Regions from separate parts of the Caballeronia sp. DA-9 genome, predicted to be linked through region 1. Evidence: riboswitches for the same ligand, from Rfam matches in the RefSeq annotation. Region 1 holds a riboswitch; each other region holds the start of a gene.
What was found. A riboswitch is a leader RNA that binds a small molecule or an ion and turns the genes downstream of it on or off. The one in region 1 is predicted to bind cobalamin.
Positions count from the first base shown of each region.

Region 1 (7,763 bases):
CACGCCTTTGGGAATCGCTTCGGACAGCATTTGCGCGTGCCGTTGCGACGCCACGCGATTGGCCAGCACACCATGGAACGGCAAATCCGCACGATACCGCGCGAGCCCGAACGCGAGCGCGCCGAACGTTTGCGCCATGCCGTGGGCGCCAATGACGGCCAGCACCGGCACGCCAAACGTGGTGGCGAGATCGGCGCTGCTGGGCGTGCCGTCGAAAAGACCCATCACGCCTTCTATCAGGATCAGGTCGGCCGTTTGCGCCGCTTCGGCGAGCAGTGCGCGGCAGCCGCGCTCCCCTACCATCCACAAATGCAATGCGTAAACAGGCGCGCCGGATGCACGTTCAAGAATCATCGGATCAAGAAAATCCGGGCCGGTCTTGAAGACGCGCACGCGCAAGCCACGGCGCGTGTGATGGCGCGCGAGTGCTGCTGTGACCGTGGTTTTACCCTGGTTCGACGCAGGCGCGCTGATGAACAATGCGGGGCAGGCGCGCACGTCAGAACTCGACGCCGCGTTGCGCCTTTACCCCTTGCTCGCGATACGGATGCTTGACCGCGCGCATCTCCGTCACGAGGTCCGCGGCCTCCACCAACGCTTCCGGCGCGTGACGTCCCGTGACGACGACATGCAGCATCGGGGGCCGTGCGTTGAGCACACCGAGCACTTCATCGAGTGGCAGGTACTCGTACTTCAGCACCGTGCAGAGTTCGTCGAACACGACCATCTGATATTCGCCGCTTTCGATCATCTGGCGCGCCGCGTCCCAGCCTTTTCGAGCCGTGGCGATATCGGCATCGCGATTCTGCGTGTCCCAGGTATAGCCGTCGCCCATCGTGATGAAATCGCAGTTGGCGATTGCGCCGAGGAAATCGCGTTCGGACGTGTGCAACGCGCCTTTGATGAACTGCACCACGCCAAGCCGCATGCCGTGGCCAAGCACGCGCACGGCCATGCCAAAGGCCGCCGTGGTCTTGCCTTTTCCCGTGCCCGTATTCACGATCAGCAGGCCCTTTTCAACCGACGCCTGCGCCTGCTTTTTCTCGTGGCCTTCCTTGCGCCGCTGCGTCATGCGCAGGTGCGATTCTTCATCCGTTTTCATCACGTTTTCCCGGTTACTGTCAGTTATTTGGCTTGTCTTCGGCAATAGCCACGGTCACGCCATCCAGCGCGATTTTGGCCCGCACGATCCGGCCATGACGCGACGCAAGCAGCGCGCAAGGCTCGCATACTCCATCTACACCGATAAGCGTCCGGACCTGTTCCGACGCACACGTAGGCACTTGCGCGACGCGTTCCTTCGAAAAAAACGCTATGGGCAAGTGGTGAAGTGCGGCGAATTCGAGCAGCGCGGTTTCATCCTGCTTGTCATCAATCGATGCCAACGCGCGGACCTTCGAGATCGACGCAGCTTCGAGGGCCGTGAAGACCGCCGCTTGAATCTGCGCCACGCTCACGCCGCGCCTGCACCCTATGCCGATGACCCAAGTGCTCACGATCGTGCTCCATCCGCGAGTCTGAAACGCACGCGACAAAGCCGGCAAGAACACTGCGAATATGAATTCATGTAAGACGATAAATGCGTTACGTCCTTCATCCGTCCCTCGCGGATGCGGCGTCCGGCGCGTCTGTGACGCGCCACTTGCGCTGGCCGGTATCCGGGCTTGGCGACCGCATTCGCTTGAGCCTTCCCGCTCCTGGGAGCAGTGGCAGTGAAGCAAATGTACGCTGAGGTCCGACAGGTCGCCAGGAAGCAACCGAACAATCCGAACCAGCGTGGGTCGCGTACCGTTGCGGGGACAGCACAGGTTTTTCATATGCGGCAAGACGCCAGGAATAAGCGCTCCTGCATCCTGTTTCCCGTTTAACTACGCGCGCAGGAAAAGCGCGCGTGAGCACCAGACGCGCGCCAAAGATAGCACAGGGATGCGTGCTAGCGCTCGGCTTTCCCGTTCCCTTATTCTTGGCCGTGAATCGCCGCAATCTTGACCGCGACGCCTCGCGAGCCTAGACTTGGCGCAGTTTCTGGTGCTCGCGCGCGGTCTCTGCCGCGCGCAGTTAAACGGGAAGCAGGGAGCGCCGCCGGATCCTCGTGCGCGCCAACCTGCGCTGCCCCCGCAACGGTAAGCGAAAGTTGCGCGACGTTTCAGGCATTGCCTCACGCCATATCACGCTTCGCGCAGCAAAGCCGGCTTCGAACACCACTGCATGCGTATTGCATGCGGGAAGGTGAAGCGGCATTTTCGCCAGCCCGGATACCGGCCGGAACGAATCAGCACTTGGAGCGACCAGTGCCGCGGGGATGCGGCACATGCTCGACACTTTCATCATGCTTTTCCGGATTGCAGCTTTGTATGCGTGTCAGGTGGCGGCGCGAGCGGCACTTATTGCTTGCGTGACACAACGGCGCTTCAGGTTGTTTCCGGCGACAGCGGACAATCGATACAACGGAGCAACGGATGCAAATGCGCAAAATCCCGGTCACTGTCGTCACGGGTTTCCTCGGCAGCGGCAAGACCACGTTGATGCGGCACATCCTTGAAAACGCCAAAGGTTTGCGGATCGCGGTGATCGTGAACGAATTCGGCGAACTGGGTATCGACGGCGAGATTCTCAAGGGCTGCAACATCGGTTGCGAGGACGAAAGCGCGACAGATCAACCGAACCTTTATGAGCTTTCGAACGGATGTCTCTGCTGCACCGTGCAGGAAGAGTTTTATCCGGTCATGGAGCAACTCGTCGAGCGCCGTGAGCAGATCGATCATGTGTTGATCGAGACGTCGGGCCTTGCATTGCCCAAGCCGCTGGTCCAGGCGTTCAACTGGCCGTCGATCAAGAATGCGTTCACTGTTGACGCCGTTGTAACCGTGGTCGATGGTCCCGCTGCGGCAAGCGGCCAGTTTGCTGCCAACCCGCAAGCCGTGGACGAACAACGCCGCGCCGATCCGAATCTCGATCATGAATCGCCATTGCATGAGTTGTTCGAAGACCAGTTGGCGTCGGCGGATCTCGTGATTCTCAACAAGACCGATCTCATCGATGAAGCGCAGCAACGCGCCGTCGAAACACTGATTCTTGGCGAGATTCCGGCGGGCGTGAAGATCGTTCCGGCGCAGATGGGGCAACTCGATCTGCATACCTTGCTCGGACTCGAAGCGGCGTCGGAGGCAACGATTCACCTGCGCGCGGATCATCACGGTTCGGCGGACGACGAGGGCCACGCGGATCATCATCACGACGATTTCGATTCTGTCGTGGTGCAGGCGCGCGTCGAGTCGCGCGAGGCGGCGGTCGCGGCGTTGCGCACGCTGGTTAATGCCAACACGATCTATCGCGTGAAGGGTTTCGCCGCGTTGCCGGGCACGCCTATGCGCCTTGTCGTTCAAGGCGTGGGACAGCGGTTCGATACATACTTCGATCGCCGATGGACAGCCGCCGAGTCGGCCGACGCAACCAGCCGCTTCGTGTTGATCGGAGAAGATCTCGATCAGGAGCGCCTTCAACACGCGCTGCTCGACGCGCTCGCCAACGCACCGGTCCAGGCCTAAGCCGTGCATCTGTTACGCACGACGCCCGGTGGTTTTGTCGATGACGCCGCGGGCGTCATGCGCATCGACCAGACGCCGGCGCCTATTGTCGTGCTGAGTTCGGCCGACACCACGCTGTCGCTTCTTGCGAGCGTGGTGCCGAATCTCGAAGCCCAATTTCCAGCCGTGCGCCTCGCCAACCAGGCGTTCTTGCGTCAACCGGCGTCGGTTGATTTTTACGTCGACGATGTGCTCAAGCATGCACGCGTGATCGTGATCGATCATCTGGGCGGCGAGGCTTACTGGCCTTACGGCATCGAGAGCATTACCACGCTGGCACGCAAGAACGGTCAGATGCTCGTGATGTTCTCCGGCGACTTGCAGGAAGATCCGAACCTTGTTGCCAAGAGCACGGCGGAGCCCGCGTTGTGCGATCAGCTCTGGCGTTATCTGCGTGAGGGCGGCGCGCAAAATGCGGAAGCGTTTCTACGTTGTATTGCGTTCAGTGCGCTGGGATATGGGCGCGAAGCCGACCCGCCGGTTCCGTTGCCTGCGGTCGCGATCTATCATCCGGCGCGGCAGATCGCGACTGTGGATGACTGGCGGAAAAGATGGACGCAGAACGCGCCCGTGGTCGCCGTGTTGTTCTATCGCGCCCATTTGCAGTCCGGAAATACCGATGTATTCGACGCGTTGATCGACGCACTCGAAGCGCAAGGGCTGAATCCGTTGCCGATTGCAATGGCGTCGCTCAAGGACCCGTTGAGCCGCGAAGTCGTGCAGCAACTGTGCGCGGATAACCATGCATCGCTGGTATTGAACACGACCTCGTTCGCGGCCGGCGTCATTGACGACCCCGCGCCGTTCGAACTCGCGGGCGACGCACCCGTGCTGCAGGTCATTCTGAGCGGCGGTAATCGCGACGACTGGGTGAAGGACAATCACGGGCTGACATCGCGCGATATAGCCATGCACGTCGCGCTGCCTGAAGTGGACGGCCGCATCATCACGCGCGCGATCAGCTTCAAAGGCCTTGCATACAGATGCAAGGCAACGCAGGTCGATGTCGTGCGGTATCAGCCCGATCCAGAGCGCGTGCGATTCGTCGCTGAATTGAGCCGGCGCTGGTGTCGCCTGCGGCACGCGCCAAACGCCGAGAAGCGTATCGCGCTCGTGCTCGCAAACTATCCGCTGAGCGAAGGGCGCATTGGTAATGGCGTGGGGCTCGATACGCCGGCATCCGTCGTGAACATTCTGTCCATGCTCGCGCGCGCAGGATATGGAACGCAGGAAATTCCCGTCGACGGCGACGCATTGATGCAGGCGCTGACCTCCGGCGTGACCAATGATCCGGTCGTGCGCGACATGCGTCCCGCGTTGCAGAGCCTTGCGCTCGATGACTATCTCGACGCATTCCACAAGCTCCCTGTCGACGTACAGCAAGAAGTGAGCGCTCGCTGGGGTCCGCCCGAAAGTGATCCCACCGTGCGGCGCGGCCGCTTCATGATCGCGGGCTGGCGCTGCGGGCAGGTGTTCGTCGGCATTCAACCGGCGCGCTCTCGCGAACGCGGCGACTATGCGAGCTATCACGATGCCGAACTCGTGCCGCCGCATTCGTATCTCGCGTTCTACTTCTGGCTGCGCTTGCGCTTTAACGTCGATGCAGTCGTGCACGTGGGCAAGCACGGCAATCTGGAATGGCTGCCGGGCAAGAGCGTCGCGTTGAGCGCGTCGTGCTGGCCCGACCTGACCCTTGGCGCAATGCCGCATCTGTATCCATTCATTGTCAACGACCCCGGCGAGGGCAGCCAGGCGAAGCGGCGTGCACAAGCGGTGATCATCGACCACCTGATGCCGCCGCTCACGCGCGCTGAAAACTATGGGCCTTTGCAAGACCTCGAACGTCAGGTCGATGAGTATTACGAAGCGCTGATGGTCGATCCGCGCCGCGCGAAGCTGTTGCGAAAGACGATTCTGGCAAGCATCGTGGAGCATAAGCTGCATGAAGAACTGGGACTCGAAAAGCCGCGCGACGCCGACACGGAAAACGCATTGCTCAATCGTGCGGACGCATATCTGTGTGAGCTTAAAGAGGCGCAGATCCGCGATGGCCTGCATGTGTTTGGCGTGTCGCCACAGGGCGTTCAACGCCGCGACACGTTGCTTGCGTTAGGCCGTTATCCAACTGGCGACGGGCAGGGCGAAAACGCGAGCGTGCTGACCGCGCTGGCTCGCGATCTGCAATTGGGCGAAGCATTCGATCCTCTGGATGCCGACTGGACCGCGGCATGGACCGGACCGCGCCCGGCCGAACTCGCGCGCATGGTCAATGCACCCTGGCGCCATCACGGCGATACGCGCGAGCGTCTTGAACTGCTTGCAACATCGCTGCTGGAAGGCAATGCGGATGCCATTGGACCGCACACATCGCAAGTGCTCGAGCGGCTAAACGGCGATCTGGTGAGCCGGCTCGATGCGTGTGGTCCGCAAGAACTGCTGCAGCTTCAGCGCGGTCTCGACGGACGTTTTGTGCCGCCGGGTCCGAGCGGCTCGCCATCGCGCGGCAGACCGGACGTTCTTCCCACCGGGCGCAACTTCTACTCCGTCGATACCCGCGCCGTACCCACACGCGCCGCGTGGACGCTTGGCTTGAAGTCCGCAAACATGCTCATTGAAAGGCATCTTCAGGAGCATGGCGATTACCCGCGCGCGATCGGTCTGTCGGTGTGGGGCACTGCGACCATGCGTACGGGCGGCGACGATATCGCGCAGGCAATGGCGTTGATCGGCGTGCGTCCGAAATGGGCGGCGGGCAGCAATCGCGTGACGGACTTCGAGATCTTGCCGATCACGATTTTCAACCGGCCGCGTATTGACGTGACGCTGCGTGTATCGGGCTTCTTTCGCGATGCATTCGCGAACCTGATGCATCTCTTCGATGCCGCTGTTCAGGCGGTCGCCGAACTCGACGATGAAGGCGAAGACATCAATCCAATCCGCGCGCGCATCATGCGGGAACGCGACGAACACATTGCCCGTGGACTCGACGCGAGGCAAGCGCGTTTGCGTGCAGGCTGGCGCGTGTTCAGCACGAAACCCGGTGCGTATGGCGCGGGCTTGCAGGAGATGATCGACGCGAGGCAATGGCAGAACGACGCGGATCTCGCACGCGGATTTCAGAGTGCCGGCGGCTACGCATACTCGCAAACGGGCGATGGCGTGGACGCGCGGGAATCGTTTGGCGCGCGTTTGTCGACGCTCGACGTGGTGGTTCAGAACCAGGACAACCGCGAGCATGACCTGCTCGATTCAAACGACTATCACCAGTTCCAGGGCGGCATGGTGGCGGCCGTGCGCCATCTTTCGGGCGCGCAGCCGCAAGCGTACAACGCCGATCACAGCAATCCCGCATCGCCACGCATACGCACCTTGCAGGAAGAGATTTCGCGCGTGATCCGCTCGCGCGTGGTCAACCCGAAATGGATCGACGGCGTGAAGCGTCATGGTTACAAAGGCGCGTCCGAACTCGCGGCGACCGTGGATTATCTCTTTGGATATGACGCTACCGCGCGAGTCGTATCGGATCATCAATACGCGCTTGTCGCCGATGCCTATGTGAACGACGCCGATACACGCGGATTCATGCAGCAGCACAATCCGCATGCACTGCATTCCATCTGCGAACGTTTGACCGAAGCCATTCAGCGTGGCTTGTGGCAAAGTCCGGGCGGCTATCAGGCGCAAATCGAACACCATCTGCTGAATGCCGAACAGCAACTCGAAGGGCTACGAACGTGAACGACATCCTCTTTCCTTTTGCCGCGTTGGTCGCGCAAAGGCCCTTGCAGCAAGCACTATTGCTCGCCGCCGTCGATCCGGCGCTTGGCGGCGTGCTGGTCAGCGGTCCGCGTGGCACGGCAAAGTCAACCACGGCCCGCGCGCTTGCCGAACTGCTTCCTGAAGGCCGATTCGTTACCTTGCCGTTGGGCGCCAGTGAAGAGCAACTGATTGGATCGCTGGATATTGAAGCCGCGTTACGCGATGGCGGAGTGCGATTTTCGCCGGGTTTGCTGGCCCGGGCGCATGAAGGCGTGCTGTACGTGGATGAAGTGAATCTTCTGCCGAATCAGCTTGTGGATCAATTGCTGGACGTGGCTGCGAGCGGCATGAACTTGATCGAGCGCGATGGCATTTCGCATCGGCATGAAGCGCGCTTCGTGTTGATTGGAACAATGA
Region 1 covers NZ_CP195132.1:364,580-372,342, forward strand. The annotation lists gene ACRWA7_RS07960 (cobyrinate a,c-diamide synthase) at 1-498, opposite strand, end outside; gene cobO (cob(I)yrinic acid a,c-diamide adenosyltransferase) at 500-1,102, opposite strand; gene ACRWA7_RS07970 (cobalamin biosynthesis protein) at 1,122-1,496, opposite strand; cobalamin riboswitch at 1,633-1,919, opposite strand; cobalamin riboswitch at 2,010-2,281, shown strand; gene cobW (cobalamin biosynthesis protein CobW) at 2,460-3,548, shown strand; gene cobN (cobaltochelatase subunit CobN) at 3,552-7,325, shown strand; gene ACRWA7_RS07985 (ATP-binding protein) at 7,322-7,763, shown strand, end outside.

Region 2 (7,763 bases), on a different replicon from region 1:
ATGTCCTGCTTAACGCCGGCTTCCAGTTGCTGTCCAGTTGCAAGCTTGAACGCGGTCTGCGCCTGCGACATTGTGATCAACGAACCCACGCTGTCGGCGCCGCGCGTGTATTGTCCGTAGACGGACATCGACGGCGTGAGCTGGTAGACAAGTCCGAGACGCCATCCAGCGTTCGACAAGGTCTTGCTGAAAGTGCTGCCATTGCCGAGTTGCTGGCGCCAGAAATCGACGTAGTCATAACGCGCGCCCCCGACCACCGACACACGCGGCGTCAACTCTAAGCGGTCTTCGGCGAAGAGGGCGGCTTGCCGGGTGCGCGTGTAGAACTCCGGCACGGTCGGGTCGCTGCTCGCGAACACGCCCGGGTCGAAGCTGTCGGCATTGACCATCGACGAACCATCGAAAGGCGTGTTGCTGTCGCGCTGGAAGGTGATCTGGTTCGCCTCCGCGCCTATGACGAAACGGTTCGCGTGACCCATGGCGTTGCCATCGAAGGTCGCGTCGAGACGATTGCCGATTTGCCGCTCATGATGAATGATCTCGATGTAGTCGCTGCGCGTAATCTCGCGCGTCGATGGATCGAGCAGATAGCTTTCACTATCGCGATAGTGCCGGTTCGTCGTCAGGTAATAGAGCTGGTCGCGAATCGTAATGCCATCGGTTGCGTGATAGATGCCCGAGAGCCGCGTCGACTGATCCATGTAGGCAATCAGCGGATTGCCGACGTTGTAGTTCTTGTAGCGCAACGAGGTATCGAGCGCGCCGTCGTTCACCGGCGTACCGAGATAAGTCGCGGGCCGCTGGCGCCCGTAGTCATAGTCGAGCGTGAAAGACAGGCGCGGCGAAACATCGAGTTTCAACGCGCCGCCAAGCGCGGTCGTGTGCGATTCACCCCGATCCACCCAGCCGTTCGAGCGGTTGTCGCTGACATAGAAGCGGTAGGAGAGCATGGCGCCGAGCGCGCCCGTGGTATCGAAGGCAACGTGCTTCTGGCCTTCCGTACCAATACCCAATTGCACCGTCGTTGCATGGTCGCGCTGCGGCTGCTTCGGCACGACATTCACGACGCCGCCTATCGCGCCCTCGCCATACAGCACTGACGCAGGCCCGCGCAATACTTCAATGCGATCGACGGACCACGTATCGAAAGGGTAGGTCATGGTGCCCGCGCCCGGGTACAGGCGGGTGCCGTCATAGAGTGTCATGACGGATTCCTGGCCGCTGAAGCCGCGCACGCTCAACGCCGTGCCGCCATTGCCGGGCGAGCCGTCGCTGACAAATCCGGTCGCGCGCGTGACGGCGTCCGAGACGCTCTGGTCGCCGCGTTCCGCGATCTGTTTTACGGTGACGGTCTCCACGCTCGCGGGCGTGTCCAGGCTCGAAAGACCAAGGCGCGAGCCAGTGTGTGTGGGCGTTGCGAGCGGCGCGGTATCGATGCTGTTCGTGTCGTTCACCACGACGGGCGGCAATGTCGATGTGGTCTCATCGGCAAATACCGGCGACGCACTGAGCACACATAGGACCGCGAGCGCGGTTCTCTTCGGACGGCGCGATTGATAACCGCACCGGCTTCTCCGGCTGCTATGCGCCGAATTCCAGTTTCGTCCCATCTTGTTCCCCAAAGCGTATGCGTGTCTCGCCGCGCGAGGCAGCGATGACTTCTGTTGTGTGAGCGCTGACGATTCACGGCATGGCCGCGACCAATCGAATCAAGCTGTTCGTGTTGCTTTGTCCAAGGGCGGATATCGGCCGCTGGATGGCAAACGCGATTGATCGGGACAACAGGGACTTGCAGGGAAATGGATAACGCTGGCAGCGTCGGTCATGCGAGGTTCTCCAGGGGTTTCGCGCCCCATCAAAATTGGCTGGATTACGACGCCCAGGTCTGACTTCCGACCCCAAAGGGCCAGTCACAGTGGCGCGACCGCGCCGGATTCTCGCCGGCTTCCAAACGTCGTAGCCGCGCATTTTACGTGCGAAAGTGATCGACGTAAGACAAGTTTCGAAACAAACCAGCGATCGGACAGCCTCCAGATGCGATGTAATATTATTACATTCGTCGTCGGAAGAAACCAGATTATTTCGATGACCAATGGATCTAAGCTCGCAACGCAAGCTTGCACAAGTTGCGGCTCACAACTATATTGGTTGCGAACCGCAACCAATTGGGCCGATCATGGACTTTGTCGATATCCCCGCCAAGCCGCGAGAAACCACGATTCTCGAACTCCGGAATTTCTCCCGAAAACTGGTTCGCGAGCTTGGTTTCATGCGAGCAACGCTGGCCGACAGCGATCTCGCTCCGTCCGCGGTACACGCGATCATTGAAATTGGAACGGCGCCAGGGATAAGCGCCAAAGCCTTGGGCAACATCCTGCGTCTGGATAAATCGAATACGAGCAGGCAGGTAGCCAAGCTGGAAGCTGGCGCGCTCGTGAGGCGCGAGGTCGCAAAAGACGATGCCCGTTCGTCCGGGTTGTATTTGACGGAGGCAGGGCAGAAGCTCCGGAAAAAAATCGACCGGTTTGCGACGGATCAGGTATCCAGCGCGCTCCGGCGCATGGCGCCCTTCGACCAGCAGGCCCTGGTCCGTTCTCTCGCGCTCTACGCCGACGCGCTCGCGCAGGACAACGCTGCTGAAACGGTGGCCCGAGATATCGCGGAGACGGGGATTCAGGAAGGGTATCGGCCGGGCTGTATTGGTGACATTGCAAGCTTGCACGCACGGTTCTATTCGGCGCACTGGAATTTTGGCGTGTTCTTCGAAAAGAAGGTAGCGACAGAGCTTGCGGCGTTTGCCGGTTCATTGCCAGCCAATGGCAAGGCGCTATGGCTCTACATTGAAAATGATCGCGTTCTCGCTTCGCTGGCAATCGATGGAAACGAAAACACAGGCGTTGCCCATTTGCGATGGTTCATTGTGGACGATTCGCTGCGCGGTTGCGGCGTCGGGCGGCAACTGATGTCATACGCCATGAACTATGTCGATGAACGATTCAGCGAAACATATCTCTGGACGTTCAAGGGTCTGGATGCGGCGCGCCATCTTTACGAGTCGTTTGGCTTTCGATTGATCGAAGAAGCCGAAGGAGATCAGTGGGGAAGCAAAGTCGTGGAGCAACGGTTCAGTCGCGGTACGGTCTTGCTTTGATGCGATCAGGTTCGCCTGACGAGGTTTGCGTTCAACTGCCCCACAAGGCCATACAACACGCTCAGGAACGGCGCTGGAATTCCCGCCTTCGATGCAATCTCACAGGGCGCGCCAAGAATCGCTTCGATCTCCAACTGGCGGCCGGCTTCCACGTCCTGAAGCATCGACGTCTTGAACGCGCCGAGCTTGCGTGTCAGCGCGTTGCGGGCGTCGGTGGTCATGGTCAGTTCAATCCCGATCGCCTTGCCAATGCGCCGCGCTTCTTCCATGACGGCAACCACGAGTTCCTTCGTGAGCGGATCGTCGAGGATCACGTCGCCGGTCGAGCGCGTGATTGCGCTGATCGGATTCATGGTCATGTTGCCCCACAGCTTGACCCAGATGTCGCGACGAATGTCGTTGGAGGCAACCACGTCAAACCGGGCGCGGCGCAAAAGCTCTATGGCGTTGGCTGCGCGATCAGCGAGCCGCGCAGACCCGGGCCCGATGATCAGCTCATTGCCGTGGCCTTTCCTGATCACGCCTGGCTCTGCAATCGACGATGAAATATGCACGACGCATCCAGAAGCTTGCGACGGCGGCAGCACTGCCAATACCGCGCCTGCCGGATCCACCGACTCGAGACGTTGACCCGCGAGCGCGCCGCCAAATTCGTGGAGATACCACCACGGCACCCCGTTCATGACCGACACGATATGCGTGCCGGGGCCGACCAGCGGCTTCAGCGAAGCGGCGGCCGCAGTCAGGGCGGGTCCTTTCAGGCAGATGAACAACAGATCCTGTACGCCCAATGTGTCGGGCAGGTCGGTCGCATGAAGGTCGATCACGTAACGATCGTCGCCATCGATTACCGAAAGGCCGTCGCGCTTTATGGCGTCCAGATGCGCGCCTCGCGCAAGCAGACTGACCGGCACGCCCGCGCGCGCAAGCCGGGCTGCCACGATACCGCCAATGGCGCCGCCGCCGACTACAGTGATCTTCGAATCGTGCCTGGTCAAAACTCCGCCTCCTGAAGCGATCCCTGTCACGTTGATCCGGGATTACGCTAAGCTGATGCTATCGATTAATTGATGCGTGCGCAAGCATCGGAAATCCAATACATGTGCGTTGCCATAAAAAGGGCGGATGCCGGAGGAAAGGAATGAACGATACGATCATGATTCAAAGCCTGTTTACCTATCGGTTGCATATGCTTAAGAAACAGACCGACAAGGCCATGAACGGGGCATTCAGCAACGGCATCTCGTTGACGTTGACCGAAGCCCGCGTCTTGCTGAGCGTGGGTTCGTTTGGCGCGCTTTCTGTATCCGATCTTGGACGGGCATCGAATCTGGACCGCAGTCAGGCCAGCCGCGCAACTGACATTCTTGAGAAGAAAGGACTGGTGCAAAAGACGTCGAACACAACCGATGGCCGTGGTGTTGTCGTTACGCTGACCACGAAGGGCAAGCGAACCTATGCACGTGCCACCGTCATTGCGAAAACGCAAAACGACGAGATCCTGGCGGCGCTGCTGCCCGCCGAACGCAAAGCGATCCATTCAATGCTCGCAAGACTTGTCGATGCGCAATGCGCCGAAGAGGCAGTCGAATGAAGTTCAATGCTTGCTTTCATTAATTTCAAAATACGTACACATTCTCCTGACCTTAAGCTCTTGCCTGGCGCGTGAACTTTACGGTCATGCACGCGCTCGCTATAAACAGGATCCGCCAGGAGATTGAACAGCGGGGCTTTGCGCTGCGAAGTCACATCACCGTCACTGAGCGCTGGCAATAATCCGTAAGAATTAAAACACCTTACGGGAAACTACATGAAATACGAACGAAAGCATAAAAAGCTGCCTTTCCCGCTCGGACGCGTCGCCGCAACAATGGCTCTTCTCGGCTTGAGCGTGCTTGCGGGCTGCAACGGCAACGACGACAACGCTAACCCGCCGTCGGTGACGGCTTTTTCAACACTGGACGGCAAGCAGCCGCTCGTTATCGGGCATCGTGGATTGCCGGGTTTGCGGCCTGAAGAAACGCAACCGTCCTATGAACTTGCAGCCGATAACGGCGCGGACGCGCTGGAAGAAGACTTGCACCTGTCGAAGGATTGCGTGCTGGTTGCACGTCATAATCCCTGGCTCTCCGACAACACCAACATTGCCGATGTCGCCAGGACCAATGCGTCGGTGGCGGCCCGCAAACGCGTGGTCCCGGGCGTGTTGGTCAACGTCAAATGGGCGACAACGCCTACCTCGGGGCCTTCGCAATATCTAACCGACCTCACGAATCCCGCTGACCCGAAGTCGGTGCTCAAGTCCCTGATTGTGGATGGCGAAGATCACACGAACGACTGGTCCGTCACCGATTTCACCGCGCAGGAACTGACCACGCTGATTGGCGGCACGACCTTCGACGCCGCCAGCGAGCGTCCCACCGAATTCAACGGCAAGTATCCGGTGCTGACGTTTCAGCAGATCATCGATATCGCCAAGGCAAAGAGCGCGTCGACCGGGCGGCCGATCTCCGTGTATCCGGAAACCAAGAATCCGACCTGGAACAACGCGCAGGCAATCGCGAACGGGTGTGGCGCGCCGGGCAGTCATCCGTTGGAAGACGCGTTGATCAAGATCCTCAACGACAACGGCCTGAACACCCGGACGGCCCCCATTTTCGTGCAGAGCTTCGAGCCGGGCAGCCTGAAATACATGCGCAGCCACGGACTGAATACGAAGGTCGTGCAACTGATCGATGGCTTCGACACCGACTACAAGACGGGCGCGGTCATCTACAACGAGATCACCGACAGCCGTCCGTTCGACTGGACCGTGGCCGGCGATCCGCGCTGGTTCGACGTCATGCTCACGCCCGCGGGTCTTGCCGAGATCAAAACTTATGCCGACGGAATCGGCCCCTGGAAGCCGCAGATCGTGCCGCTGAAAATCACGCCGTTTCCCGCGACGAATCCGGACGGCACGCCGTTCTCCGGATCGACAACGGCAGCGACCACGCAGCCTGCGACGACTGTGATCAGTGACGCGCACAAGGCCGGCTTGTTCGTTCATATCTTCACGTTCCGCAACGAGAAAAAGTATCTGGCGGCCGATTATCAGGGCGACCCGAGCGCGGAATATCTGAAGTTCTACAGGCTGGGCGTGGACGGCGTGTTCTCCGACTTCGCGAATACCGGCGTGGCTGCGCGCGCGGCCTATTTGAAGGAACTCGGCCGTTGAGCGTTCTGCGCGCGGCGGTCGATTACTGGCCGCCGCGGTTCTTATTGGGAAGTCACATTGAATCCGGTTATCGCGCTTTACACGCGAATTCCCGAATCCGTTAATACGCTTTCAATGTAGCGTGCGCAGCCATTCGGCGATTGCGCTTGCGGTCCATGCGGGATCGTCGTGAGGCAGATCGTGGCCCGCCCACGCGTGCTGCTTGTGTTCGGCCCGCCATTGCTGCGCGATCCGATCCGAACAGACCGCCTTGACGAGATGATCGGCCTTCGATGACAGCAGCAGTGTTGGACACTCAGGCGCGCGTTCGCCGGCTCGAAAGCGCGCCGCCGCCCAAAGCTGGCGCAACGCGTTTTTCGCGCTCACCGGCGCGACGCGGCGGATCGTGCTCCACATGGCGAGGTCGTCGTCGAAGGTATCCGTGCGATTGCACGTGACGCCGTGGATGATGCCTTCGCATCGAAGCGGATCGTTCCACAATGCAGCCGCGCGCATCAACTGCGGCCACGCGGCGAGCTGCAGGCGCTCATGCATGGCCGCAAACGGCCGCATGCTCGTGTTGATCAGCACGAGCCTTTCTATGTCCTGCGCATGACGCTGCGCCCAGTCGGTTGCGACCATGCCGCCGAGCGACATGGCGAGCAACCGGTAAGGCGGTTTCAATCCGGCCGCCTTCGCGCGAGAACGGACGAAAGCGGTCATGCCGGACACGTTCAGCGGCGCGGCCGACGCGTTTTCGCAGCCATTTCCAGGCAAGTCGAGCAACGTGACCTGGTCGCCGGATAACGCTGCTTCAACGCGAAGATGCTCCACGAACCTGCCCCAATGGCGCCCTTCGCGCGTCAGTCCGCGCAGCAGGATCCAGGCGCTCATCGCGACGACTTGCGTTGCCAGTGTTCCATAGCACGCTCGAGAATCGGCGCACGGGCGTCGCCCTTCGGCATCCATCGGTTCGAGGCAAACGCAGCGCGCGTCAGGAAATCGAAGAAATTCGCGTGACGGCGCAGCACGCGTTCCACGCGGTGCGCCTTGACGGGATTGAACATGCCGAGACGCGAGAAAAGCTGGCGCGGGTTTTTCCGGATCCAGCGCCATGAGCCGAGTTCCAGCGTCATCGGCAGGAAAACGTTGGGCGGCGGCGTCTGGTCATATGCGCAGTCCCACAAGTCTCCGTGAAGCAGATATTGATGACTCTGCGGCTCGAACGCGTAACCGTGATGCGGATACGCCTGCTCGAACATGATCTTTAGCTGGTACATCTCGGGAAGATGCGGCATTTGCCGTTGCGTGCGCGCGTACGGAAACCAGATGCTGTCGTCCCAGCCGTAGCCCGAATGGCAATCGAGCGCGAAGCTGAGCGGGCGGCTCAATAATTCTTCCTTGACGACCCGAAGC
Region 2 covers NZ_CP195131.1:45,072-52,834, reverse strand. The annotation lists gene ACRWA7_RS00210 (TonB-dependent receptor) at 1-1,610, opposite strand, end outside; adenosylcobalamin (AdoCbl) riboswitch at 1,828-1,976, opposite strand; gene ACRWA7_RS00205 (bifunctional helix-turn-helix transcriptional regulator/GNAT family N-acetyltransferase) at 2,177-3,151, shown strand; gene ACRWA7_RS00200 (ketopantoate reductase family protein) at 3,157-4,149, opposite strand; gene ACRWA7_RS00195 (MarR family winged helix-turn-helix transcriptional regulator) at 4,293-4,745, shown strand; gene ACRWA7_RS00190 (glycerophosphodiester phosphodiesterase family protein) at 5,022-6,368, shown strand; gene ACRWA7_RS00185 (alpha/beta fold hydrolase) at 6,480-7,241, opposite strand; gene ACRWA7_RS00180 (M14 family zinc carboxypeptidase) at 7,238-7,763, opposite strand, start outside.
Region 2: linked by a shared signal. The riboswitch ahead of ACRWA7_RS00210 (TonB-dependent receptor) and the one ahead of cobW (cobalamin biosynthesis protein CobW) in region 1 are both predicted to bind cobalamin.

Region 3 (7,763 bases), on a different replicon from region 1:
CGATGGCCTGCAACGCCTCGTCGCGCGTCATGGCAGGTTCGTGGGCGAAGTTGCGCGTGCCGCCGCGGCGGATGGCGGCGTCGACAAACCCTTCGGCCGGCGGCAATGTGCTCGCCACGCCCGCGTCCACGACTTCGAGCGTCATGCCCGATACCTTCGACAACGCGTTGATCGCCGCCCCGCCCACGACGAAATTCGCGACCATCTGCACGGTCACTTCTTGCGGAAACGGACTTACGCCTTCGGCTGCAATGCCGTGATCGCCGGCGAAAACGATCATGACCGGACGCTCGATACGCGGGCGCGCCGTCCGTTGGATCAGCCCGATCTGAAGGCCAAGCGATTCCAGCCGGCCAAGGCTTCCGGGCGGTTTTGTCTTGGTATCGATGACGTGTTGCAACTCGGCTGTCGCCGACCGGTCGAGCGGTTCAGCGCGGGGAAATGTGTCGGGCATGGTCGGGTTCATGGTGATTTGAACATTGGACGCAGGGCAGGCACGAGCGCTTCGTGTCCGTCCTGCTGGATCAAGGTTAGCGGATAACCGAATGCGGCGCCGGCGCGCTCGGGCGTAAGGACCTCGCGCGCGAGGCCTGCGTGCGCGTGGCCAGCGCCATCGAGCAGCAAGGCGTGCGTGGCGAAACGCCGGGCAAGGTTCAAATCGTGGCACGAGAAAATCACGCTGCGTTCGCGAGTCGTGACCCACGCGCTCAACGCTTCGAGACAATCGATCTGATGATGCAGGTCGAGATGCGAAAGCGGTTCATCGAGCAATAAAAGCGGCGCCTCCTGGCATAAGGCCGCGGCCAGTGCAACGCGTTGACGTTCGCCGCCGGAAAGCGACTGGATATCGCGTGACGCAAATGCGGCGAGGTCCAGCGTTTCCAGCGCCCCGTGCGCGGCCGCACGATCCGCGTCGCTCTCCCAACCCCAGCCGGTCAGATGCGGAAAGCGGTTGAGCATGACCGTATCGAGAACGTTCGCGCTGAATGCATCGTGCGAAGCTTGGGGCATCAATGCGCGGCGACGCGCCAGATCATTCGAGCGCCATTCGCGAAGCGCGCGTCCATCGAGGGAAATCGATTCCCCGGCTTCCTTCAATAACCCCGCAAGCGCCGATATCAAGGTTGTCTTGCCCGCGCCATTCGGCCCCGCGATGCACCACATTTCGCCGGGCGCGAAAGTCTGCGTGAGCGCTGCGACCAGTACGCGATCCCCTGCGCGCAAGGTAAGCTGGTTGACGTGAAGTCCGTTCATCGCACGCGCCTCAGCAGCATCCACAAGAATACCGGCACGCCGATCAGCGCCGTGATGACGCCCACTGGCAACTGCGCCGGAGCAATCACGGTGCGCGCGATCAGGTCGGCGCCCATCACAGCAAAGCCGCCCGCGAGCGCGGATGCAGGCAGCACCATGCGCTGGTCGTTACCGAACGCGAGCCGCAAGACATGCGGCACCACGAGCCCGATAAAACCAATCGTCCCGGCGGTGGTAACAGCGGCGGCAGCCGCGAGCGACGCCACCAGATACACGCGCAAGCGCAAACGCACGACGCGCACGCCGAGCGCTTCGGCGGCAATATCGCCGCGCAGCAGCACGTTGAGTTGCGGCGCCGCGGGCACGATCGCGATCAGCGCGATCACCAAGGCAATCAACCCGGGCCAGGGCATTGCAACACCGTTCAGGTCGCCGGTCAGCCAGAACACCATGCCGCGCAGGCGGTTCTCGGGCGCAATGGCAAGCATCAGTGTGATCAACGCGCCCCAACCCGCCGCGATCACCGCGCCGGTGAGCAACAATCTCGGCGATGCATCCTGCGGTTCGCCACGCCATAACTCTCGCCGGGCAAGGCCGAGGACGAGCAGTATCGATAAAAACGCGCCGGCGAATGCGGCAACGTCGACACTCCACCATGACATCGAGAACAGCATGGCGGCAAGCGCGAACGCCGCCGCGCCGCCGGACACGCCCAGCACATACGGTTCGGCCAGCGGATTGCGCAGCAGGACTTGCAGCAGCGCGCCGGCCATCGCGAGCAACGCGCCCGATGCAAAGCCGCCAAGCGCGCGCGGCAAACGCAGGCTACGCACGATTTCGTCGAGCACGTCATTACCCGGCGATACAAGCGCATGCATGACGCGCGCGGGCGACACGGGCACGCTTCCAATTGCCAGCGACGCAATCAGCACGGCCGCCGCCGCGAAGGCGAGCGCGATCCAGATCATGAAGGCGCGTTGGGCGTCCATGCGCGGGGCGGCCATCCGCCTGGCGTTATCGCGCTTCACCGCTGCTGCCAGCCGAGCGTGATGTAGACGCCGCGCCGTGGCGTGTTGTACGAATACGCAAGCTGATAGTCCTTGTTGAACAGGTTGTCGATGCGCGCGCCGACGTACCACGACTTCGTGATGTCATACCGCGCCGACAGATTCACCAAACCATAACCGCCGAGCGTGGAATCGAAGTCCTCGCGTGCGCCGCTCGTGATCCATTCGCCGCCGACGCGCCAGCCGCCTATCGACCGGTTCACGGCGAGCGTCGCAAAACGCCGGGCGCGGCGCGTGAGGTCCTGCTGATTGGTTTCATCGACAGGATTTTGCAGCGTGAACGACGCGCGGACATCCGTGCGTCCCACATGCCCTTGCCACGATCCTTCAAGTCCCTGCACTTTCGCGCGCCCCACATTCTGCGCGATAAAAAAGCCGCTGCCGTCCGACACGTAGTCGATCAGGTTCGTGTAACGCGTCTGGAATGCGGTCAGCCGCAGGATTCCCACCGCGCCCGATGCATATTGCAGCGCGCCTTCGACCGAGTGGCTGCGCTCGGGTTGTATCGATGGATTGCCGCTGAACGGATAGTACAGATCGTCGAAGCTCGGCGCGCGGAATGCGTCGGAATAGCTGAGCGTGGCTTTCCAGTGGGCATCGAAATAGTAGCCGTAGCCGAGGTAATAACTATTGGCGCCGCCAAAATCCGAATACTGGTCGCGCCGCACGTTCGCCTGAAATTGATTCGCGCCGAAGTTGCCCACGTAACCCGCGAAACCCGAATTCACATGGCGATCCGGCGCGGTGAGCTGATCCGAATCCAGAGTCTGGTCGAGATGTTCATAGCCGAACACAAACTTGTGGTCCGGCGTCAGCGCGAGATCGTTCTGCCAGGTGTATTGACGGTTTTCGGAATTGAACTTGCTGTCGTAGACGCCGTTCAACTCCGTGTTCGCACGGTCCTGCCCCTGCGCCACGGTGAAATGCGTGGTCCAGTTATCGGTGATCTTGCCGTTCGCAAACACCGAAGTAGAGCGCACGCGGTTGTGCGATTCGTTGTCGTCGGTGGGCAGGCCGAAAGCGTTATCGAAACTATTGATACCGTTTGATTGCAGGAAGCGCACGCCCGCGTCCCATTTGCTCGAGAACTGGTGCCGCAACGTTGCCGACACGCTCTCGTTGAGATAGCCGTTCGCATTCGGGTTCACATTCGGCGAGGTTGCCGGATCGATCGATGAAAACCCGTCCGTCTTTTCGCGCGAGAGCGTCACGCTGAAGGTGGTGCGCCCGTCTTTATCAAGCGCGCCGTTTGCGCCAACCTGCTGGCGCTGCGTGTGATAGCTGCCTACCTCGTTCTCGAAGTTGAAGCGCGGCGGATGATCGCCGCCGTCCTTCGTGAAGATCTGCACGACGCCGCCCACCGCACTCGATCCATACAGCGCCGACACATTACCGTTCACCACTTCCACGTGGTCGATCTGATCGAGCATGAGTTGCGAGAGTTGCGCGGCGCCCAGTCCGGCGGATTCCACCCGCACGCCATCGATCAACACGAGCGACTGCGCCGACGACGCACCGCGCAAGAACAAGCTCGCGCTCGAACCCGGGCCGCCGTTGCGCGTGATCTGCGCGCCTGCGCCGAGCGCGAGCAGGCCGGCGACGTCGGTGGCATTAGTATCGGCGATATCCTGCTGATCGAAAAGCGTTGTCTGCGCGATGGAATCGGCGAGTTTTTGCGGCGCGCGAGTCGTCGTCACCACGACGGGCGCAAGCGTGACAGGTTCGCTGGAACCCACGGTAGTTGCCGATACGGACTGGGCACTCGCGACAACGGGTAAACTGCCGCAAAGCAGCAGCACGGCGCGGGTAATGGGTGAAACCATGATGTAGGACGATCCTGTAAATGCATGCGCGACCCGCTCCCCGCAAGTCCATGCGTGACGAGCACGGCCGCGAGGCGATGCTCTCCCCGAGGCCGGTATCCGGGCTGACGACGCGTCGGCCCGCCTTCCCGCGCCAAAGGCGCAGTGGCATAAGCGTGGCGTCCGTGCCATTTCGAGTCGTGAAATGCCGTTGAAATGCCGCGAGGCGGCCGGACGTTACGCGTGGGACCGGCTTGCAACTTGCGTTGCGGTCGCTTACCGTTGCGGGGGCAGCGCAGGTTGGCGCGGTCCAGGCGGACTTTGCTCCCTGCTTCCCGTTTAACTGCGCATGCTGGATCAAGCGTGCGCGAGCACCAAGGTGGCGCGAGTTTAAGAGCGGCGCGCGAACCCGTCAAGAAAGCGGGAACATGCCGCCGTGCGGGACATTGCCGCATTTGATCGGGCGTTCGATTCACCCGTGTTTTCATGCGGTCAGACAAGTTTCGAACAAATTTGAAGCGGTAGTTTGAAAAGCGCCGATTGGCTCGCCGTCACGCAGTCGAATGGCGGCGGAATTTAACTGGATAAATCATTTCCCCTTACGAATAAAGGCTCGCGCCAATGCATTGACTTCCAACTGCTGTTACGTCTGGAAACGAACCAAATTTCTGAAGCGCCAGCGAAGCGCGCTAAAATGCGAGGTCTTAAGAGGACGCAGCACATGCTCAACGAACTCGAATCACTGTCACAAAATATTGGCCGGCTGATCAAGATCAGCGAACGCCATCATCAGGCGCATGACGCAATTGCCCAGCAACTCGACCAGTTGCGCGCGGAGTTTGCGGGTGCGCAGGAAGAACTCGCGCAAATGCGCGAGGAACGCGACGCCCTGATGGCGGAGCGTGATTCGTTATCGGCGAAAATCGACGATGCGCAAGTTCGTCTCAACGCAATTCTCGAAAAATTGCCGCGCGCGAAAAGCGCACCCGAGCCGGATAACCAGCTTGCCCTTTTGCCTCCCGATGCCAGCATCGAACCGGACACCGCCGAAGCGGCGCACGGCGCGTTGCACGAGGAATCACACCATCACGGAGAAAAGGCATGACGACCAAGCAGATCGAGGTATCCATTCTTGGCGCGCCGTACCGCCTCGCTTGCTCGCCAGAAACGGAAGGTGCACTGCGTGAAGCGGTTGCGCGCGTGGATGCGGAAATGTCGAAGGTGCGCAATGCAAGCAGCGTGCGTGGCACGGATCGGATTGCGGTAATGGCGGCGTTGTCGCTTGCGTCGGAATTGCTCAAGTTGCAGAACAGCGTGCGTCACGGCGAAGCGTTCCCTGCCGAAGAAATTCGCCGCACCATGCATCAAATGAATGAACAGCTTGGCGTGGTGATTTCACAATACGAAGCGCAGTGAATTCCAGCGTGCACATGTTTGCTAACGCTTGGGGCGCATGTGATGTCGTGGACGTTATTGCATTGCGCACACGGTTCGACGCCATGCAATCGACATAAAGTTTTCCTGTATCAGTGCTGCATCGTCGGGACGATTGGTGTACAGTGATTGCTCCCTGCCTGGTTTGCCAAGGTCATATATTCCTTGAACCAATGCCATTGTGCACGGTTGTGGGATCTTGTAGCACTGGCGAGCGCGTCACTCTGTCTGATGAGCCCAAGGTGTTGCTTACTGCGACCAATCTTGAACCCAGGTTCAGGATGCCGGCCTAGCGGCTTGGGCGGGGACCTGATTGAGCAGCATGCGTGAAGTTGCGCGCAAGGCTGCACGTAACATGCTTGACCCAAGCGAACGGCGTCGGAAATTTTCCGATGCCGTTTTCTTTTTGTACGGGTGTGCTGTGAACATTCAAGCAGCGCATCTTTTTCCGCGAGCCACGTTCATGCGCTATTGGCTGATGAAGTCAGAACCGGACGAAGCGAGCATCGACCATCTCGCGCATGCTCCGAAAAAAACCTTGCCCTGGACTGGCGTGCGCAATTACCAGGCGCGCAACTTCATGCGCGACGGCATGCAGATCGGCGACGGCGTTCTCTTTTACCACTCGAGTTGTCCGCAGCCGGGCATTGCCGGTATTGCGAAAGTATCGTCCGCGGCTTACCCCGATCCCACGCAGTTCGATTCATCCAGTCCTTACTACGATCCAAAGTCATCGCCGGAAAAGCCACGGTGGCTTCTTGTCGATGTTCACTTCGTCAAGAAGACACCGCTCATCCCGCTTTCCGCGCTTCGCGATCACGCAGAGCTTGCCGACATGCAGGTGCTTGCCCGAGGCAATCGTTTATCGATCACGCCTGTGACCGAGGCGCAATGGCGCTTTATCACCGAACATTTTTTGTAACGTCATTAAAGGAAACCGAAGGGAACTTCGTGAGCACGTGCGTCAACTAAGCATCGGTCACAATGACGTGCACTCATGCATACGGAGTTAATCGATGACAAAGAAAAACACCACTTCGGCACTCGCGGCCATTGCCCTGCTTGCTGGCGCTGCCATGGCGCAGGGCGCGTCCGCGCAAAGCGTGGTGACACAGGCGCAGCCTTCGGGCGTATTGTCGCTTTCTGCGCAAGCAAGCGAAGACGTGCCGCAGGACGTCGTTGATATCACCTTGTTTTACGAGCAGGAAGCGAAGGACGCGGCGTCATTGACGAGCGTGCTCAATCAGCGCGCCGACGCCGCGCTGCGCATGGCGAAGGGCGTCGAAAACGTGACGGCCCATAGCGGCGCGTTCACGGTGTATCCATCGACGGATCGCGACGGCCGTATTTCCGCGTGGCGCGGTCGCACGGAAGTCGTGCTGGAATCGAAGGACTTTACGGTCGCAACGAAGCTCGCCGGGAAAATGAGCGATTCCATGCAGGTGGGCAGCGTGACCTTCTCGTTGTCGCCCGAGGCGCAGCGCGAGGCGGAGCAAAAGCTTTCCACGCGGGCAATCGCTTCGTTCAAGCAGCAGGCGCAGGCTTCGTCGCAGGCGTTCGGCTATAGCGGCTATGCAATTCGTGAAGTGAATATCGGGCATAACGGCTCGTCACCGAGACCGGTAATGATGATGGCAGCCAGGAGCATGAGCGCAGACGCAAAGATGGCCGCGCCCATGGCGCTTGAAGCGGGCACGTCGACCGTGACCGTGAATGTGTCCGGGTCGGTGCAGATGAATCGTTAAACGCGTCGGCTTGACGGTTTAATAGAGCATCGGTAACGCGTTAAAAAGCCTCGCTCCGCGCGAGGCTTTTGTCGTTCTGCGCGAGTTGATTCGGCAATCAGGATACTTTCGCGGGTTTTGAAGGCATGGCGCGTTCTCTCTTATACGACCAGATCAGCAAACCAATTCCCACGATAATCATTGGCAGGGAAAGCCATTGGCCCATCGATAGATTTGCAGCCAGCAAGCCGAGATAATCATCCGGCTCACGAGCAAACTCCACGGTAAATCGCGCGACGCCATAACCAATTAGAAACACCGCCGAAATCGCGCCAACCGGCCGCTGCTTCCTCGATATCAGCCACACCACAATAAACAACGCAAAACCTTCCAGCGCAATCTCATATAACTGCGACGGATGGCGCGGCAACATTTGGTATCGGTCGAAAATCGCGCGCAGATGCCACTGCGCATCCAGATCG
Region 3 covers NZ_CP195133.1:870,297-878,059, reverse strand. The annotation lists gene cobT (nicotinate-nucleotide--dimethylbenzimidazole phosphoribosyltransferase) at 1-454, opposite strand, end outside; gene ACRWA7_RS20170 (ABC transporter ATP-binding protein) at 463-1,254, opposite strand; gene ACRWA7_RS20165 (FecCD family ABC transporter permease) at 1,251-2,243, opposite strand; gene ACRWA7_RS20160 (TonB-dependent receptor domain-containing protein) at 2,279-4,144, opposite strand; cobalamin riboswitch at 4,217-4,517, opposite strand; gene ACRWA7_RS20155 (ATPase) at 4,845-5,228, shown strand; gene ACRWA7_RS20150 (cell division protein ZapA) at 5,225-5,539, shown strand; RNA gene ssrS (6S RNA) at 5,688-5,869, shown strand; gene ACRWA7_RS20140 (EVE domain-containing protein) at 6,021-6,479, shown strand; gene ACRWA7_RS20135 (SIMPL domain-containing protein) at 6,574-7,302, shown strand; gene lgt (prolipoprotein diacylglyceryl transferase) at 7,400-7,763, opposite strand, start outside.
Region 3: linked by a shared signal. The riboswitch ahead of ACRWA7_RS20160 (TonB-dependent receptor domain-containing protein) and the one ahead of cobW (cobalamin biosynthesis protein CobW) in region 1 are both predicted to bind cobalamin.